One region of the Bradyrhizobium sp. WSM2793 genome, then DNA from elsewhere that is predicted to be linked to it. Evidence: predicted binding sites of a transcription regulator. Region 1 holds the regulator's gene; the other holds the start of a gene.
What was found. The regulator LexA, encoded in region 1, represses DNA repair genes until DNA is damaged. The targets are predictions, from matches to a motif close to TGTTCNNNNTGTGTTCNG.

Region 1 (6,937 bases):
TGCCGGTGGTCTCTGCGCTGGTGATGCCGGCGGGGCTGTTGGGCCTGCTCGCAGCGCCGTTCGGGCTCGACGGCGTGTTCTGGTGGCTGATGGGGATCGGGATCGACTGGATGGTCTCGGTCTCGCGCTGGGTGGCGGCACTGCCGGGCGCGGTCGGCCGCATCCCGGCCTTCGGCATCGCGCCGCTGATCGCAGCGAGCCTGGGGGTCATCGTGATGGGCCTGTTGCGCACGCCCCTGCGCTGGGGCGGTGCCGTGGTGCTGCTGGTTTCCATCGGCTGGGGGCTGTCGGTGCGGCAGCCCGATATCCTGATCGCCGGGGACGGCGCGAACGTCGCGGTGCGGGGCGCGGACGGGCGTTTGCATCTGATCAGGGCAGGCAAGGACAATTTCCTGCTGAAGGAGTGGTTGTCTGCCGACGCCGATCCGCGCGATGCCGGCAGTAGCGCGCTGGCGAGCGGCATATCGTGCGACGAGTCCGGCTGCGTGACACCGCTCGCCGACGGACGGCTGGTCGCGCTGGCCTCGCGCATCGACGCGTTGGCGGACGATTGCAGCCGCGCCACGCTGGTGGTGACGTCGCGGCCCGCGCCGCCGGATTGTGCGGCGATGGTGGTGGATCGGCAGCGGCTCGCTCGCCAGGGCGCGCTGGCATTGACGCAGCGCGGCGACGGCTTTTCGGTTCAGGCGGTGAGGGCGAGCGGCACGAACCGCCCGTGGTCACCGGCCGGTGTCGGCGAAGGTGATTTCGACGGCAGCCTCGTGCCGAAGGCGGCTCCCCGCACCCGCGATGCAACGCCATCGGAGACAGACTTGCAGGCCGACGATTGACGCCATCGATTACAGATACCAGGCCAGCACGGCCTCGAGCCTTGCGTTGCCGATGACTGGCAGGGCCACCATCCGGTTCAGCCCGGCTGCGCAGGCCTCGGACCCGGCGATCGAGCCGTCATGGCTGAGATCGTCGTTGAGCGCGGGCATGCCGGTGGCCCAGGCGCCGCCGATGCTGCCTTCGCCTCGGGCGATGGATTTGTCCGCATAGCGTGCGGCAAGGTCGGTCTGCGCGCTGCAATCGCCGGCGCGAAAGACCAGTGCCGAACGGGCCTCGTTCGGGACCCAGATCTCGAAGCGTCGCGCAATCGGCGTTGCCTGCGCCGAGAGGAATGTCAAAACCCAGGTCTGGTCGGTGCCGGTTCGGTAGGGTACGCCGACCCCCAGATTGATCCCGACCTTGGCGGCGTCCTCCCAGCGCAGGAAGCTCTTGGCGTCGTGCAGGTCCTTGATGATTAGCGGCAGGCCCGCCTTCCAGGTGCGTCCGGGCAGGCCGAAGCCGCGAGGAAACTTGGTGTGGCGGGAGTTGAATTCGAACATCTCCGCCGCGCCGTAATAGCCGTCGACGAGGCCCATCTCGTGGGAGAGATCAGGATCGTTGTGCCAGAGCTCGATCGCGCCGACATGCGCCTCCTCGTCGCCGCAGAACAGCACCATCACGGCTTGCAGGAATTCGCCTGCGAACACCGGCACCGCCACGCCGCAGGTGAGGCCGGCCGCGACGGCCTGATCGGTTCGCTTGAAATAGGAGTTGGCGAATTTCGTGAGGATGACGGGATGGCCGCAGGCCCAGGCCTTGCCTGGAAGCCCCTCGTCATATCCGAAGTGCAGCTCTTCGCTGACGGCCTTGAACGCGGACAGCCCTTCATCGTAGAGGCCGCCGCCGAATTCCAGCCGCATGCGCGTCCGGTCAGGCACCCAGAGTTCAACGACGCGAATGAAGGTTTTCATCGAGCGTGTCCGCCGCCTCAAACCACGACAGCATCGGTCATTTGGCTGCGGAGCGGACGTTTAAAATTCAGGCAGCACGGCTCAAACTTCGTGCGGCGACGAGGCGAGGCGGCGGCGCTCGCCGATCGAATTTCATGAAACAAAAACCCTCCGGGCTCGCCGGCCTCGGCCGGCGACGGCATTTCAATCCTGGCCCTCGGCCTATCGGGCGGAGGGCGTCAGCCGATCGGCAGTCGTGTGACCGTCGGGCGACTGTCGGCGATGATCTGCGGCTTGTGCTCGCGCTCGCCGATCGGCTGGGTCACCGGCAGTTGCAGCACGGTTGCGCGCTGGCCTTCGACCAGTTGCGTCACCAGCACGGATTTGCCGTCCGGGAATTCGATCGCGTCATGATGGCGATCGGGAATGTGCGGATCGATCTTGCCGAACTTGCCGACGCGGGAGTTGACGGTGCGCGTCCAGATCCAGCGGTTGTCGTAACGGACGTCGTCGGCGAAGGCGAGCTCCGTCCCCGGCAGCAGGCAGACCGCGACGGAGAGATCGGCTTCGGAGGCGAAGCCGCGCGTCGAGGTGCCGCGGAATGTTGTCGTAACGATCGTCTCGCCGACTTCTGCGGGGCGCGTCGCGACGGCATGCAGGCTGTAGTCACACATCGGGTGCTCCTCAATGCAGAGATAGCGACCCGCGCCTCTTTCGGAGGCGCAGGCCCCTACCAGAGTGGAAGCACGTGACGGTCTGCTCGGTTGTAGGCAAATCTGCGGCTGGGATCCGCGAGCCCCGATCACATTATCTTTTCCATCTTTTCCGAATTTGTTAGGAACAAAGTCGGCTTCCGTGCATTTGGCAGCCGCGTCTCGACAACCGCGCGTGTCAACGACCGGCGGAGTGATGCGGTTGCGCGGCAACGCGATGCTGGTGATGCGATCAGCGTTGCTGCGGCTGCACTCAAACGAGCTGCGCATTTGGGCCGTCCCCCTCGAACTCGAAAGGCCGCGAAGCGATGTTGCGTCGCGCGGCCTGCCGAGGATGTCGCGAAAGGAGGAGGGGCCGGACAATCTGTGCGATACCAGAAAGACTATCCAGCCGGAGCGGACCGTTATCCGCTCCAATCTCTGATCGGCGAGGCCGATCGAAGGCGCGCGCGAGGCGCAAAAGACTTCAGTATCGAGTACTTCCGGTATCAGTACTTGCGATAAAGCCCGATCAGCTTGCCCTGAATCTTCACGCGGTTCGGCGGCAGGATGCGCACCTCATAAGCGGCATTGGCGGGCTCCAGCGCGATCGAGGCGCCGCGGCGGCGGAAGCGCTTGAGCGTGGCCTCCTCGTCGTCGATCAGTGCCACCACGATGTCGCCGGTATCGGCGCTCTCGTTGCGCTGGATCAGCGCCATGTCGCCGTCGAGGATGCCGGCCTCGACCATGGAATCACCGCGCACTTCGAGCGCGTAATGCTCGCCGGAGCCGAGCATGTCGGGCGGCACGCTGATCGTGTGGCTGCGGGTCTGCAAAGCCTCGATCGGAGTACCGGCCGCGATGCGGCCCATCACGGGCACCGCAACGGGTCGCTCGCCCTCGTCCGCGGACGGGCTGGAGCTAGCGCGTAGCTTGCCGAGATTGCCCTCGATGACGCTTGGCGTGAAGCCGCGTCGGTTGCCGGCGGCAGCCTGGAGCTCCGGCAGCTTGATCACTTCAATGGCCCGGGCGCGGTTGGGCAGGCGGCGGATGAAGCCGCGCTCCTCGAGCGCGGTGATCAGGCGGTGGATGCCTGACTTCGAGCGCAGGTCGAGCGCATCCTTCATCTCGTCGAAGGACGGCGGCACGCCGCTTTCCTTCAAGCGCTCGCTGATGAACCGCAGAAGCTCGTATTGTTTGCGCGTTAACATCTCGAACAAAGTCCCCCGGTTGATGTCGTTCGATTCCGAGACGATGAGTTCAGCGATAAGCCGCTACATCTCGAAACAAATCATGAACGGACACTATATGTTCGATATGTGTTCCGCAACTGCTTAATTTACCGTGAACAGAACGAAACTCACGGAATGCGTGTGGCGGCGCAGTTCAGACGGGGAGCCGCAGCACCTCGCAGGGGCTGCCGGCCTCGGCCTTCGGCGCAAACGGTGCGCGCACGAGAAGTACCTGTGCTGCAGCAAGATTCGCAAGCAGAGAGGAGTCCTGATGGCTGACGGGAAGGGCGACGAGCGCGCCATCGTCGCGCTTTTCCAGGCGCGCGCGCAGATAATCCTCGCGCTGGTCGTTGGCGCCGAGATCGCGGCCCAGCACGACGCGCTCGCGATGATGATGAATCACCGAACGGCCTGATAGCGCGCGAATCAGCGGCACCATGAACAGGAAGGCGCAGACGTAGGACGACACGGGATTGCCGGGCAGGCCGATGACGCCCATCGCCCCTAACCGCCCGTGCATCATCGGCTTGCCGGGCCGCATCGCGATCTTCCAGAACGCCATCGCGATGCCTTCGTCCTTGAGCGCCTGCTGGACCAGATCGTGGTCGCCGACCGATGCGCCGCCGGTCGTGACCAGGATGTCGGCGCCGCTTTCGCGCGCGCGGCGGATGCCGGCGGTGGTGGCCTCCAGCGTATCGGCGGCGACACCGAGGTCGATGGTCTCGGCGCCTTCGCTGCGGGCGAGCGCGTGCAGGGCATAGCCGTTGGAATAGACGATCTGGCCGTGCCCGGGCGTTGAGCCCGGCATCACCAGTTCGTCGCCGGTGGCGAGAATCGCGACCTTCGGACGGCGGCAAACGGCGAGCTGCGGGTGGTTCATTCCGGCGGCGAGGGCGAGATCGCGCTCCGTCAGACGGGTTCCCTTGCGCAGGAGAACGTCGCCCTCGCGGAAATCGACGCCGGCGGGGCGGATGTGCCGACCCACGATCGCGGCTTCCTTGATCGTTATGTGCTTGCCTTCGGCGATCGTGTCCTCCTGGATCACGACCGCATCCGCGCCGTCCGGAACGACGCCGCCGGTGAAGATCCGCACGGCTTCGCCGGCGCCGACCTTTCCCGTGAACGGACGGCCCGCCGCGACCTCACCGATCATTGTCAGCGTGGAATCCATTGTTGCCGCATCGGCCGCGCGCACGGCATAGCCGTCCATCGCCGACATCGCCTGGGGCGGCTGGGTGCGCCGCGCAGCGACGTCCTGCGCGAGCACGCGATGGTAGGCTTCGTCGAGTGAAACCATCTCTGCAGGCAGCGGCTCTGCACCCGCCAGCACCGCAGCAAGGGCGTCGGAAACCGGCATCAAGGCCACGGCGAAACTCCTGCTCGGCACGTTCGGATGAAATGTTCCGACAGTCTTCTAGCCGAGCGCGGGGGCAGAGGCAAAATGGCGGAGCGGGCAGGATTTATCCTGCCGCTTCCAGCCCAGGATGGAAGGCAGGCTCAGGCTTGGCGTGGCATGATCCAGAGAACGAGACCGATCGGCAGGAGGGTGGCCATGGCGAGGACGAGAATGACGAGCGCCACGGCCAGCATCGCTCAACTCCCGCTCGGCCGGTCCGGCCCGGCGTCCAGCGCGACGTCGGGAGCCTTCGGGCCTTGATCCTTGTCGGGCAGCGGATCGGCCTGGGATTTCAGGTCGGCGGCCTTGCTGATCAGCTTGGCGGAAAGGTCAGAATCCGAGGTGGTTCTTGCGAATTCAAGCAGGAGAGAGGCTTGCTTGGTGAGATAGGTTTTGCCCAGCACGTGCATAAGTCCGGTGTAGAAGTCCCAACGGACTCAAGAGTCCGTAAGGGGCCATTCCGTTCCCGGAACTCCGTACAAAAATGCACAAAGCGCTCTGGTTCCTCATTTTGGGCAAAATTGGTTCCGGAAGACTTGGCGACATTGGCGTCTCCCGCTGCGCGGAGATCGTCAGATGCCCAATGCCTTCAAGGCGTTCCCGACGTCGCGCGGCGACGTCACATGCACCGCTGTCAGCCCGCGCGACCGCGCGCCTTCAACATTCTCGGCGAGATCGTCGAAGAAAACGATACGTCCTGCGGGCACGCCGATGGCGGCGACGACATGGTCGAAGGCTTCCGCATCCGGTTTGCGCAGGCCGATGCTGGACGACAGATATAGCGCGCGGAAATGGCCGAGCAGTTCGCCGTATTCCTTCGAGAAATAGTCGACATGCGGCCGGTTGGTGTTGGAGAAGGCGTAGAGCGGCATCTGCTTCGCCGCGCGCGGCAGCAGCTCGGCGATGTCAGGCATCTCGCCGGCGAAGATCGCGTTCCAGCCTTCCAGGAACTGGGCGTCCGAAATGCCGATGCCGAGCGAAGCACGCAGCGAGGCGAAATAGTCCTCGTCGCTGATCCTGCCGACCTCGTGCAGCCGGTAAGCCTCATCACGCACATAGCGCGCGACGATGGCCTCGGGCTGGCAGCCGGCATGTCCCGCCCAGCAGGCGATCGCCTTGGAGAAGTCGATGTCGAGCACCACGCGCCCGAGATCGAACAGAAGCGCATCCGCGCTGCCGGGAGAAAGCGAGTTCACTTGCATCCTTTCACTCAGTATCGATAGGGATCGTGGTCGAATAGCGGGAATGCGCTGAAGACGCTCGGCGCGTTGGTGGCGGTCGCCGGATGCAGGCAGGATTTGTCGACCTCGGCAAATGACGTGGCGCCCAAAAGGCCGAGGCAGCGCAGCACTTCGTCCTCCAGCAGCTCCAGCATCCGCGCGACGCCGGCCTCGCCAGCCGCCGCTAGCGCCCAGCATTGCAGCCGGCCGATCCCGACCATGTCCGCGCCCGCCGCGATCGCCTTGACGATGTCGGTGCCGCGACAGACACCGCCGTCGACCATGATCTTGGCGCGGCCCTTCACGGCCTCGACGATCTCGGGCAACACATGCATGGCGCCGCGGCCGTGGTCGAGCTGGCGGCCGCCATGGTTGGAGACGTAGATCCATTCGACGCCGTGATCGATCGCGATCAGGGCGTCCTCGGCGGTGGCGATGCCCTTCAGGATCAGCGGAATCCTGAACTTGTCCTTGATCATCTTCACGGTCCGCCACTCCAGGCCCTTCTGGAAATCGCCGCCGGTGGCACGCAGGCGGCTTTCGCGAACGTAGCGCTTGGCGATGTCACGCTCACGACGGCTGTAATGGGCGGTATCGACGGTCAGGCAGAAGGCGGCATAGGCGCTCTTCTCGGCCC
Region 2 (6,937 bases), on a different contig from region 1:
AGCGCGTCGAGGCGCTCGCGAAACAGCCGGTCGATCACCGCGCTTCGCGTCACCGGACGTCCGGTCTCGACCATGATCGCGCGCACCACGCCGTCGGTGCGGAAGAACGCGGCTTCCAGCCGGCGCGCGCCCTTGCCCTGCTTCTCCATCGACGCGATCAGCGTATCGGCGAGCCGCGACAGCGTCATTGCGATCATGGTGTCGGTCGCGATCGGCTCGGCGAAACGCTTCTCAACGATGTAATCGGGCAACGGCTTACGCGGGTTGATTGGCGCATCGCCCTGCCCTAGCGCATGTGCGAGCAAGGTTGAGAACCGCGCCCCGAACCGCGCCGTGATCTCGCTCGGCGAGCGCGCGGCGACGTCGCCGATGGTCTTGAGGCCGGCGCGGCGCAGACCGGTGGTGATGGCTTCGTCCGCACCGAGCGCGGACACCGGAAACCGGCTGATCGCCCTCGCCTCTTCGCCATCGGCAACGATGGTGCCCGTGGCCTGCCGCGTCAGCGTGCGCGCGCAGACCGAGGTGCCGGCGATTGCCGCGCTGACGGCAAAGCCTTGTCGGCCGAGCGCCCGAACCAGCGCTTGCAGCAACGCAGCCTCGCCGCCGAACAGATGCGCACAGCCGGTGATGTCGAGGAACAGCCCATGCGGCGGGTCGAGCGCGACCAGCGGCGTGAAGCGGTCGCACCAGTCGGCGATGTCGCTAAGCGTCTTCGCATCGGCCGCGACATCGGCATCGAACACTTTCAGGTCCGGGCACATCGCCCGCGCATTGGCCAGCGGCTGACCGATGTACAGGCCGAGGCGCTCGGCAGCCTCGTCCAGCGCATGGATCACCAGCGCATTGTTGTCCTTGATGACGACGATGCTCGGCTCATTATTGGTTTTACCCAGCCCGGCGCTGTTGAAGAAACGCTGGATCCGGTCGATGGGCAGGCGCGGCAGCCACAGGCTGAGAATACGTCGACGGTTCACTGAACTGGCACTCATCACAATTCCATTCCATGATCCACCGGCCGCAGGGGCCATGACGATTACGCAAGAGTTCGGCATCGAAACGCGGCGCGCCCCATGCGTCCCACACCGATCCCGGCGGCGAATGCGCCGCGCGCAGCATCCACCGTGTCTCCGCGGTCGAAGGCAGCGGCTGCGCCGCCATCCGCAGCATCAGGCCGGTGACGCCGGAGCTTTGCGCGGCCAGCGTCAGCTTGCGGCTCGCCACGAGATCGAACTGCCTGGTCTCGCCCCAGAGCTCGAGCACGACGGCGCCGAGCGCATCGCAAGCGAGCGCATCGGCCGAGGTACGCAGCGCGCTCTCGACATCGGCGGCGCGCACCATCACCACGCGGCGCGGATCGAGGCCGAGCTCGGCGAGCCCGCTCATCGACAGCGCGCCTGCCTCTATCTCCAAGAAATCCTGCCGTACCCACAGCAACGGCCGCTGCGCCGAGACGCGCCCGGCAAGCCCCATGACGAAGCCGGTCGCGGCCGTCCCCTGCCGTCCCTCACAAAACACCTCGTGGATCGCCGCGCGCGCGAGCCCGCCCTTCAGCGCGTTGTCGGCTTCGCTATGACCGAGTGCGACGCGATCGTGCGGATGCACGACCGTCGCCGTCTCGATACGCTCGATCTGGCCGCGCAAGGTCGCAAGCGCGCTTGTCCGTGCGCCGCTCATGCTCGCCGCTCCTTCAGAGGTGATTGCCGATGGCTCTCAAAAGAGAACAAGCGGCTGGCTCATTTGTTCATGATATGTTCTAATATAAAGCTAACGGCGCGTAGAGAGTCAATCGAATTGGCGCGCAAGCGGATTCATGAGCTGAATCAAAGGGATTCCAAGATGGACGTACAACGCAAGCTGGAAATCCTGGCTGACGCCGCCAAATACGACGCGTCCTGCGCCTCCAGCGGCACCGAGAAGCGGGATTCCAGCGACGGCAAGGGCATGGGTTCGACCGCGCCCGGCATGGGCATCTGCCATTCCTATGCGCCGGATGGACGCTGCATCTCGCTGCTCAAGGTGCTGCTGACCAACGCCTGCAATTACGATTGCCTCTATTGCGTCAACCGCGCCTCCTCGAACGTGCCGCGCGCCCGCTTCACCGTCGACGAATTGGTCAAGCTCACGCTCGACTTCTACCGTCGCAACTACATCGAGGGCCTGTTTCTCTCCTCCGGCATCATCCGCAGCCCCGACTACACCATGGAGCAGGTGGTGAGCGTCGCGCGAAAGCTGCGCGAGGAGCATCACTTCCGCGGCTATATCCATCTCAAGACCATTCCCGAGGCCGACGATGCGCTGATCGCGGAAGCCGGCAAATATGCCGATCGTCTCTCCATCAACATCGAGATGCCCGAGGAGACGAGCCTGCAGCAATTCGCGCCGGAGAAGGACGTGCGCGCGATCCGCCGTACAATGGGCCGGCTGCGGCTGAAGCTCGACGAGGCCGAGGAAGGCCGCAGTGCGAAGACCAGGGCGAAGCCGCAGCGCTTCGCGCCGGCGGGCCAAAGCACGCAGATGATCGTCGGCGCTGATGCTGCCTCCGACCACACCATTCTCCACACCAGCGCCAATCTCTACGGCGCCTACCGCCTGCGGCGCGTCTACTACTCCGCCTTCAGCCCGATCCCCGACGCCAGCCGCGCCTTGCCTCTGGTGCAGCCGCCGCTGCTGCGCGAGCACCGGCTCTACCAGGCCGACTGGCTGATGCGGTTCTACGGTTTCGATGTCGGCGAGATCGTCGACGACAGCGCGATGCTGCCGCTCGACATCGATCCAAAACTCGCCTGGGCGCTGCGCCATCGCGACCGCTTCCCGCTCGACGTCAACCGCGCCAGCCGCGAGGAGCTGCTGCGCGTGCCGGGCTTCGGCACCAAAACGGTCGAGCGCATCATTACGACGCGGCGCACCACCACGATCCGTCTCTCCGATCTCGCGCGGCTGCACGTGCCCAAGCACAAGGCCCTGCCATTCATCGTCCTCAGCGATCACCGCCCCTCGCCGCATCGTCTCGATGCCGCCGGGCTGATCGAGCGCTTCAAGCCGAAAGCAACACAATTGGGATTTGGCTTCTGATGCAGTACATCACTCTCGACAACCAAACCGATTTCGACGGCTGGCGCAAAGCCGCGCGCAGCCTCGTGCTTCATCATGTGCAGCCGACCGATGTCAGCTGGACCGTGCGGGGCGGCGAAGCCGATTTGTTCGCGCCGCAAGCGCCGTCTCCGATCCTCGAGGTGAACGACGGCACCTTCAATGTCTCCGCAAAATTTGTCGAACTCGCCCAGGCCGCAATCCTGCACCGCGATATCAAGCGCTTTGCGATCCTCTATCGGCTGCTGTTTCGGCTGAAGGACAACCACGACCTCATCGAGGTCGCGACCGACCCTGATGTCGCGCAGGTCACGGCGATGGCGCGAGCGGTCCATCGCGACGAGCACAAGATGCACGCCTTCGTCCGCTTCCGCGAGATCGGACGCGAGCGCGCAGCGCATTACGTTGCCTGGTTCGAGCCGGAGCATCACATCGTCGAGCTTGCAGCCCCATTCTTCGCAAAACGCTTTGCCGACATGCCCTGGTCGATCCTGACGCCGGGCCTCTGCGCGCATTGGGACGGCCACGCGCTCGCGTTCACGCCGGGCGTCAGCAAGAGCGAAGCGCCGGGCGAAGACCGGCTGGAGGAAACCTGGCGGCGCTATTACGCCAGCATCTTCAATCCAGCCCGGCTCAAGGTGAAGGCGATGCAGGCCGAGATGCCGAAGAAATATTGGAGGAACCTGCCCGAGGCTTCGATCATTAAGCCCTTGATCGAGGACGCCGAACGCATGACCGGCGCCATGATCGCCAATGCCGCAACCGAGCCGCACAAGCCTCAGAAGCGGCCGGAGGCTCCGATGAAACGCAAGCGAGCTGCCGACGATCTCGAAGCGCTCCGCGAGGAGGCCGCGCATTGCCGCGCCTGCCATCTCTACAAGGACGCGACCCAGACCGTGTTCGGCGAAGGCCCGAGATCCGCCAACATCATGCTGGTCGGCGAGCAGCCCGGCGACAAGGAAGATCTCGCCGGCCATCCCTTCGTCGGTCCGGCCGGCCAGATGCTCGACCGTGCGCTGGAGGAGGCCGGTGTCGATCGCAAGAAGGTCTATATCACCAATGCGGTGAAGCACTTCAAATTCGTGCCGCGCGGAAAGATCCGCCTGCACCAGAAGCCGAATACGCCGGAGATCCGGGCCTGCCGGCAATGGTATGAGCGGGAAGTCTTGGCAATTCAGCCTGATCTGATCGTGGCGATGGGTGCCACCGCCGCGCAAAGCGTGTTCGGCAAGATCACCCCCATCGGCAAGACCCGCGGCCGGCTCATCGACCTTCCCGACGGACGCAAAGCGTTGGTGACGGTGCACCCGTCCTATCTGCTGCGGCTGCCCGATCCGGAAGCCAAGGTGCAGGAATATCAGCGCTTTGTCGACGATTTGAAGATCGCTGCCGGCTTGCAGAAGAGAGCCGCGCGGGCCGCCTAAATACTGGCAGGAAAACGGTTTTCAACCGCCGCTTGTCATCCAGCCTTCAAATCAATCGCGGACAATACCCTTACTTCAAAGTTAAGGGGCGTCCAGACATGACCGATGTAGCATTCGACCGCGCGGTAGCCGATCCCGCGCCGATCCAGCCGGCCTCGCGGCCAAATCTCGACAAGGGCTTCAATCCGCTGACGATGATCCTGTTCTTCGGCATCCTCGCCGCGGGCCTGCTGTTCGTCGCCTACAGCATCTATGTCGACGTCAACGCGACCGGCGCGCGCGTGACGAGCTACCTGCCCTACATCCTGTTGTTCGTCGCGCTGCTGATCGCGCTCGGCTTCGAATTCGTCAACGGCTTCCACGACACCGCCAATGCGGTGGCGACCGTGATCTACACCCATTCGCTGCCGGCCGAAGTCGCGGTGATGTGGTCGGGCTTCTTCAACTTCCTCGGCGTGCTCATGTCCTCCGGTGCGGTCGCCTTCGGCATCGTCTCGCTGCTGCCGGTCGAGTTGATCCTGCAGGTCGGCTCCAGCGCCGGCTTCGCGATGGTGTTCGCGCTGCTGATCGCCGCGATCCTGTGGAATCTCGGCACCTGGTTCTTCGGCCTGCCCGCCTCCTCGTCGCACACGCTGATCGGCTCGATCATCGGCGTCGGCTTCGCCAACGCCGTCATGCGCGGCCGCGACGGCACCTCGGGCGTGGACTGGACTAAGGCGACCGAGATCGGCTACGCGCTGCTGCTGTCGCCGCTGTTCGGCTTCATCTGCGCTGCGACGCTGCTGCTGCTGCTCAAGTTCGTCGTGCGCAACCCGGCCCTGTATGCCGCGCCCGAGGGCAACAAGGCGCCGCCGCTCTGGATCCGCGGCCTCTTGATCGCGACCTGCACCGGTGTCAGTTTCGCGCACGGCTCGAACGACGGCCAGAAGGGCATGGGCCTGATCATGCTGATCCTGATCGGCACCGTGCCGACGGCCTACGCGCTCAACCGCGCGCTGCCGGAATCCCAGGTCGCCCAGTTCCAGAAGGTCTCGGATGCTGCTTCCAAGGTGATCGCGGCCAAGGGTGCCGGTCACTCGATCATCGGCGATCCCCGTCCTGCGGTGACGCAGTACATCACCTCGCACCACATCAGCGAAGGCACCTACCCCTCGCTGTCGGTGCTGGTGAAGGATGTCGGCGACCAGGTCGCGAAATACGGCTCGCTCAACAAGGTGCCGGCGGAAGTGGTCGGCAACACCCGTAACGACATGTACCTGACCTCGGAAGCGATCCGCTTCCTGATGAAGGACAAGGAAAACGACCTCAACAAGGAAGAGGTCGCGACCTTGAACGCCTACAAGGGCGGGCTCGACAGCGCCACGAAGTTCATCCCGACCTGGGTGAAGGTCGCCGTCGCCATCGCTCTCGGCCTCGGCACCATGATCGGCTGGAAGCGCATCGTCATCACGGTCGGCGAGAAGATCGGCAAGAGCCATCTGACCTACGCGCAAGGCGCCTCGGCCGAGCTGGTGGCCGCCGCTACGATCGGCGCCGCCGACGTGTTCGGCCTGCCGGTCTCCACCACCCATGTGCTGTCATCCGGCGTCGCCGGCACCATGGCCGCGAACGGTTCGGGCCTGCAAATGGCGACCATCCGCAATCTGTTGATGGCCTGGGTCCTGACGCTGCCCTGCGCGATCATGCTGTCGGCCACGCTCTACGTGATCTTCTCGCGGATCTTCTGAGCAATCACGCTCCTCAAAGACAAAGGGCCCGTGCGATGCACGGGCCCTTTTCATTTGCGCTTGAAGCTCGGCGTTACGACGCCGCCAGCGATTCCTCGACCAGCTTGACCCAGTAGGACGTGCCGAACACGATCGCCTCGTCGTTGAAATTGTAGGCGGGGTGATGCAGGCCGGCGCTGTCGCCGTTGCCGCAGAAGATGAAGGCCCCGGGGCGCGCTTCCAGCATGTAGGCGAAATCCTCGCCGCCCATCAGCGGCGGCATCTCGTGCACGTTGGCATCGCCGGCAACCTGTTTTGCAATGCGCCGCGCCACCTCGGTCTCCGCGGCGTGGTTGTTCACCACGGGATAGTTGCGCTGGTAGCGCAAGTCGATCTTGGCGCCGGTGATCTGTGCGACGCCCGCCACCACCTCATGCACGCGCTTCTCGACCAGCTTGCGCACCTCGGGCGAGAGCGTACGGATGGTGCCCTTCAGCGTCGCGGTCTGCGGAATGACGTTGCGGGCGTTGCCGGCGTGGAATTCGCAGATCGAGATCACGGCCGATTCCAGCGGATCGACGCTGCGCGCGACGATCGACTGCAGCGCGGTGATAACCTGCGCGCCGACCAGCACGGAATCGACGCATTTGTGCGGACGCGCGGCATGACCGCCGAGGCCCTCGATCATGATATCGACCTCGTCGGTCGCTGCCATGA

Region 2: a site for LexA is predicted at 1,739-1,756, ahead of A3AS_RS0100890 (putative DNA modification/repair radical SAM protein). Genes of this name have one in related genera too.

The regions. Positions count from the first base shown of each region.
Region 1 is NZ_KB902791.1:266,457-273,393, forward strand. Features, by position in the region: partial or broken gene A3AS_RS43780 (ComEC/Rec2 family competence protein) at 1-830, shown strand, start outside; gene A3AS_RS0124780 (GAF domain-containing protein) at 840-1,781, opposite strand; gene A3AS_RS0124785 (hypothetical protein) at 2,000-2,434, opposite strand; gene A3AS_RS0124790 (hypothetical protein) at 2,649-2,897, shown strand; gene lexA (transcriptional repressor LexA) at 2,962-3,663, opposite strand; gene glp (gephyrin-like molybdotransferase Glp) at 3,839-5,050, opposite strand; gene A3AS_RS0124810 (hypothetical protein) at 5,278-5,484, opposite strand; gene A3AS_RS0124815 (HAD family phosphatase) at 5,653-6,282, opposite strand; gene A3AS_RS0124820 (alpha-hydroxy acid oxidase) at 6,291-6,937, opposite strand, start outside.
Region 2 is NZ_KB902768.1:201,408-208,344, reverse strand. Features, by position in the region: gene A3AS_RS0100900 (DNA polymerase Y family protein) at 1-989, opposite strand, end outside; gene A3AS_RS0100895 (ImuA family protein) at 886-1,674, opposite strand; gene A3AS_RS0100890 (putative DNA modification/repair radical SAM protein) at 1,837-3,072, shown strand; gene A3AS_RS0100885 (UdgX family uracil-DNA binding protein) at 3,072-4,514, shown strand; gene A3AS_RS0100880 (inorganic phosphate transporter) at 4,613-6,241, shown strand; gene A3AS_RS0100875 (M20 aminoacylase family protein) at 6,315-6,937, opposite strand, start outside.